Regions from separate parts of the Lacticaseibacillus jixiensis genome, predicted to be linked through region 2. Evidence: predicted binding sites of a transcription regulator. Region 2 holds the regulator's gene; the other holds the start of a gene.
What was found. The regulator LexA, encoded in region 2, represses DNA repair genes until DNA is damaged. The targets are predictions, from matches to a motif close to CNAACANNTGTTNG.

Region 1 (3,130 bases), on a different contig from region 2:
CGGCAAGAATTGAGACAGGCAAGGTGAGCGCAGCGAGCGCCTGGCTCAATTCTTAGGTGGAAAACACGCGCCCCTCAGCGTGGTTGGAACCGGCCGCACTGCCTGCGCCGACTCGTTGCCCCCACGCGCCGAAGCAAAACCTGTCCGGACCCTACCGTTTCGCTTTGACTACGAAAAAAGCATCCTACACTCAAGCGTAGGATGCTTCCATATTCAACAGATTAAACTAATTGGATCGGGCCGTCGCCGTTGTTGCCATCATCAGTTGAATCATCAGCGTCATCGCCGGCGATCGTCACCGGTTCATCTGGCGTGTCTTCAACACCACTAGCAGGCTGCTTGGCTTGCGGCTTAATCGTTGGCTTATCCTTGGTGTCGTCGGCTTGGTCTTCTTCAACTGGGTCAAAGAGCAAGTGGCGCATCTTGGCAGTGATTTCGTCGAGCATGTCTGGGTGCTCGCGCAAGTAGTTCACCGCGTTAGGCGCACCTTGGCCAAGCCGTTCGTCGTTGTAGCTGTACCATGAACCGGACTTCTTGATCAGTTCGTGTTCGACTGCTAAGTTCAGCATATCGTCCACCGGTTCGATCCCGTGGCCGTAAGTCATGGTGGTTTCGACCTTCTTAAACGGCGGTGCGACCTTGTTCTTCACGACTTTGATCGTGGTGGTTTTGCCGATTGGGTCGTCTTCGCCGGCGACTTTAACTTGCTTGGTACCGCGGACTTCCAAGCGGATCGTCGCGTAGAACTTCAACGCGCGGCCGCCTGGGGTGGTTTCAGGGTTACCAAACATCACGCCGACCTTTTCACGGATCTGGTTGATGAAAATGACAATCGTTTGTGACTTGAAGATCTGGGCGGTGAGCTTACGCAAGGCTTGGCTCATCATCCGCGCTTGCAAGCCCACGAACTGGTCGCCGATTTCACCATCGATTTCGGCCTTCGGGGTGAGGGCGGCAACCGAGTCGACGACGACGATTTGCACAGCGCCTGATGAAACCAAGGCATCGGTGATCGCCAAGCCTTGTTCGCCGGTATCCGGTTGGGATAACAGCAATTCATCGATGTTGACGCCTAAGGCCTGCGCGTAGGTTGGATCCATCGCGTTTTCCGCGTCGACATAAGCGGCGATCCCGCCGTTCTTCTGGACTGAAGCGACCGCCTGCAAAGCGATAGTGGTTTTACCAGAAGATTCTGGGCCGTAGATCTCGACGATCCGGCCGCGTGGGAAGCCGCCGACGCCAAGTGCGGCGTCCAGCGACAGAATACCGCTGGAGATGACGTCGACGTTGGTTAAGGCCTTCTCGCCCATCCTCATAACGGCGCCGTCGCCGAATTCTTTGCTGATCTTCTTTAGCGCCTTGTCCAGCGCGGCTTGGCGTTCTGCGTCGTCAGTCAGTTCCTTGACGTTCTCACGCGAATTGGTGTTTTTAGCTGCCATGTTATCCCTCCTGGAATGAATGTCCTATGTCTATTATCGAACAAACGTTTCGTTAGCGCAAGCTTTTTCTACTTAATATCTGTATACGTCATAATTTTACCAGAAACATTTAACTCGGGAAAACGGCAACATTGTTTCACGTGAAACAGACGCAGAACTACTGAGCGGAGTGGGCGGCAAAATACGGCACGACGTCGTGCGCGACGAATTGCGCGAAGGTGGTTGGCGCGCGATGCAGCACCTGGCTTAAGGTATCAGTGGTGGTTTTGGCATTACCTAAGCGGGTGATCACATATAACATCACCATCACGTTGACGAATTCCTTGGCGATGCCGCGCTTGAGCATGGCCCGGCGAAACCGCAATAAGCCTGGTTTGGAGTAGGTGATCTCAAAGCCCAACTGCTGGGTCATGATCGCAGCCACTTGTTGGTAGGTCAAGGCTTGACTGCCAGTCAATGTCAGCGCTTGGCCGAGGTATTGAGGATCTTTAAGCACCACTTGGGCACACGCGGCGATGTCTTGGCAATCAATGAAGCTGGTTTTGGCGCTGCCAGCCGGAATGAACAAGTCGTGATGCTCAAGCAAGTCTTGGCCATGGGAGGTGATCAGATTCTGCATGAAGAAGCTGGGGCGCAAGAAGGTGTGCGGCAGATCAAGGTCAACGATCATTTTCTCGATTTTGCGGTGAGGCACCATCGGGTTCTTCTCAACGCCTTGCAGCGACACGAACACGACTTGGCGCAGGTGATGCAGCTGCACCGCCTTGAGAAACGGCAGCATATCGTGTTGCGGATCAGCCAGTTGCGGCGGCCGCACGAAGAACAGCTCATCGACTTCTGCCAGCGCCGGATTGAAGGTCGTTGGATCCAAGAAGTCAAAAGGCACCGTGTCCACGCCTAATGCATGCATAGCCGCAGTGGGGTGGTGATGGACGCCGGCGATAACGCTGACGTCAGGATCTTGTTGCAGTAATTGCACTAACGGCCAGCCAATGTTGCCAGTGCTGCCGAGGACCAATACTTTAGGCATGTTCGTGGCCTTCTTCCAATTGAGTGAGCAAATCCTGCAACTGAGCTTGTTGCGTAGGCGTCAACGCGGCGAGATAAGTCGCCGCAGTTTGTTGGGCGATTTGGGCGCATTGGGTATAAGTTTTGCGGCCTAATTCAGTCAGTTTCAACAGCGACGCGCGGCGATCAGAGGGCTTAGGCGACTTGCTGATCATTTTCTTGGCGACCAGGCGCGACACGATCCCAGACATGGTAGGCTTGTCCATATCCAAAGCCGCAGCTAATTCGGCGGCAGTGGCGCTGGTGGTGCGGGCCAAAGCAGCTAATAGGGCCCACTGGCTGACGGTAATGTTGCTGGTTTCTAAAGCATGCGTTTGCGCGGCTTTTAAGCGCTTGGCGTGATTGATCAATAAGTATCCGATATCGGGCATGATGAACTCCTTTAATAGCTTGGTTAGTGTACTAACTATATGGCTGGCGCATCACTTTCGTCAACCACAAAATCACCGCCATTTGCAGACGATGGCGGTCGATCCCAGTGATGGCGGGGCTTATCGCAATTGTTTCACGTGAAACAATTTGCGGGCGTGCTTTTTGTCAGGCACTGATATGGCTATTGTAACTGATATTACCGCTAATGGCGGTATCCGCCAGTGGCAAATTTACGCCGCACAATTGTGTTG
Region 2 (3,130 bases):
GGCTCGTATGTGCAAGGCCAGCTTACCGTGGCCATGGCCGTGGCGATTATCTTCATGACGGGCTTTTCGGTGATCGGGTTGAAGTTTGCGTTGGTGTTGGGGCTGATCGCGGGGCCATTGAATTTGATCCCATATTTCGGATCGGCGTTGGCGATGATCCCGGCGTTGATCGTTGGGGCAATGAGCGGCCCGTCGATGCTGATCGCGGTGATCGTGACATTCTTCATTGAATGGCTGATCGAAACCCAGGTGTTATCGCCGTTGGTGATGGGTTCGAAGTTGGCGATGCATCCGGTGACCATTGTGATCGTGTTGCTGACAGCCGGTAATTTATTCGGCTTGGCCGGGGTGATCTTAGGCATTCCCGGCTTTGCCGTCTTGAAAATCGTCGTGACGCGCTTCTTCTCCTGGTATCGCCAGGCGTCTGGGCTGTATAATGAAGAAACTGATGTACCGCAGGAAAGGAATCTATCATGATCGAACTCTTATTTCTTATTTCAGATATCGCCTTGCTGAGCATGGGTGGCTATGTCATCTACTGGCAAAGCAAGATCGACATGCGCGGCGGGTATTCCATGTTTCAAGTGTTCTTCGCGGCCTTGCTTGGTTCAGTGTTTGTTTCAAGCGGCAGTGATCACTTGTTGTATATCGTGTTTGCTGCCGGAACGATCACGTTGGTCTTGATGGCTGGCAATTCAGGGATCACCCCAACGCGCGTGATCGCCACTGGGGTGTTCTCGCGCGTGATCCCCTACACCAAACTTTCAGGCATCACCTTGACGCCGTTAGAAATGCCGAATGGCCGGCAAATGGTGCTGGCGATTTTCAGCTTGAACCCGCGGCGGTTCGTTCGATTGACTTTCCGCACTGATTTAGAAACGATGATCAGCACTTTGCGCCCGCGGGTGCCGCAAAGTGTCGAAATTGCCATTCAACATGTGCAATGATGGCTTGGCGATGTGAGTGAGCGCAAGACGACGGTTACCGCCGCAGGATGCACGGCGTAAGCTGCAGATTTTGCTTGCAAACGGGTGTTTGTTTTGGTAATCTTAAGGTAATCACAGGCCAAACAAATTTTTGGCTTTCCCCAGATACGAAAGGAGTGGGCGACTTTGCGCACCACAGTTAATGAGACACGTTTCAAACAAATCTTAGAGACGATCTACCATACCACTAAGGAGCGAAGTTTCCCGCCAACTGTGCGTGAAATCGGCGCGGCAGTGGGGTTATCCAGTTCCAGTACGGTGGCATCTTATCTTAAGCGGATGGAAGATGCCGGCTTGATCGCAAAGGACCCTGCCAAGCCGCGGACGTTGTTGTTGACGCCTGCCGGGCGTGAATACATTGGCGTCGGCGAAGATGGGATCCCGATCGTCGGTACGGTTGCTGCCGGCGTGCCGATTACCGCGGTGCAGAATATTGATGATTACTTCCCAGTGCCAGACGATTTGGCCTATGATGCCGAAGATTTGTTCATGTTGCGGGTTTCAGGCAATTCCATGATCAAGATGGGCATCTTAGATGGTGATCAGATCATCGTCAAGAAGCAGCAAACTGCTGAGAACGGGCAAGTGATCGTGGCCATGACCGAAGAGTCTGAAGCCACCGTCAAGCGCTTCTATAAGGAAGACGGGCGCGTGCGGCTGCATCCTGAAAATGACGACATGGCGGATATGTACTTTGATACCGTCACGATTTTAGGGGTCGTGGTCAGCTTGTATCGCCCAGTACTTGAATAGCTCAATTAAAAGCGCTGCACCACAATTTTTTCAACAAATTGTGGTGCAGCGCTTTTTTGAGGTTGGTTTACGACAGTGGCGCACTAGGGAACGTTTGCGTTAAGGTCCATGTGATCGTGGCTTGTTGGGAATCGGTGCTGGTGATCACTGGTTTGGGGGTAAGTGTTGCTTGCGGATGGGATATTGATAAGCCAGCGCTGCCGCCAGTCGCCAAAATTGTCGGGGTGCTAGACAGTTGTTTGTTGAAGTCATTCAAAGTCAAAGCGAATGGAAAATCCGTTGGCGATAGCGCCGCTGTTAACTGCCAGCTGCCGTTTGTGCGCGTGTCTTCAACGATCAAGCTGCCACTGGCCGAAACGGTTTTGGTGAGATGATCGTAAAGCTCCAACGCCGAATACTGCCACGCAAAAGCTGTCGGGACCTGCTTCAGCGCCAAGGTGCCTAAAGGCGGCGAAATGGCGATCGACGCGAAATTCGTATACAGCGAGTTGCCGCCTGACACCGGATCGAGTTTCAGTCGGATGGCTTTGGGGGTCGCGCTGGCCATCATGGCCTGCAGCAAGCCGCCGGTTTTGCTGATGGTAAAAGCCACGGCGAAGTCAGTGAGCTTAGCGGTTTCGCCTTCAGCGTTTTGCACATCGCCGAAGTTGTTCAGCGACAAAATATTGTTGAGGTTAGCCTGCATACTGCCATCAGCGGCGCGATACGTGTCAACCAGCTCCCAGTGATAACGCCAATTACCAGGCGGCAAGTTCATTAAGCTTAAACTCGCCGGGGCGAAGTGTAAACCACTGGCAGGGATATTGTCGTATGGGCCGGCATAAGCCTGCAGCCCGCCGAGCCAAATCGTCTTGGTGGTAGTGATCTTGCCGGCTTGCGCGGCCATGACGCGACTGAAGCCTGGGTTATTGATATTGGTGTTGACCAAATTGTCAGGCGGCGCCGTTAACGTGGCTGTATTGTCAGTCGCAGCAGTGAGGCTGAAGCCGCTTGCCGGCAGCCATTTGATCGGGTCAGTCGCCTCTAGCGGTGTAATGGTCGCTTTGATCGGGACTTGTTGGCCATATAGCATGTGTTGCGGGGTGTTCAGCGTTAAGCTGGTGGCTGAAGTGGTTGCCGCAAACCAATTGAGCCTGGAAGCGACTGGGCGGTGAGGATCTTCGCGATCATAAACAGTTGAAGCGTTGTATTGATAAGCATACCAACCAGAATGATCTGGGACATAGCGAAATTCGGCTAGGGCATGCAAGGTCCAGCCGTCTTCATAACGCGAGTCAACGGTTTGGTTAAACACTGTGGTGGCAGTGTATTGGCCATTGGCTTGGGCACTGACTTGCCAAATCCGCAAGGTCAACTTCGGCAAGATCGCGTATTCGCCAAAGCCGAGGTGG

Region 1: a site for LexA is predicted at 1,477-1,490, ahead of recA (recombinase RecA). Genes of this name have one in related genera too.

The regions. Positions count from the first base shown of each region.
Region 1 covers NZ_BAAFPR010000003.1:49,738-52,867, reverse strand. The annotation lists gene recA (recombinase RecA) at 222-1,439, opposite strand; gene ACGG90_RS02665 (NmrA family NAD(P)-binding protein) at 1,597-2,469, opposite strand; gene ACGG90_RS02660 (MarR family winged helix-turn-helix transcriptional regulator) at 2,462-2,878, opposite strand.
Region 2 covers NZ_BAAFPR010000008.1:89,173-92,302, forward strand. The annotation lists gene ACGG90_RS07035 (AI-2E family transporter) at 1-477, shown strand, start outside; gene ACGG90_RS07040 (hypothetical protein) at 474-947, shown strand; gene lexA (transcriptional repressor LexA) at 1,113-1,739, shown strand; gene ACGG90_RS07050 (hypothetical protein) at 1,807-3,130, opposite strand, start outside.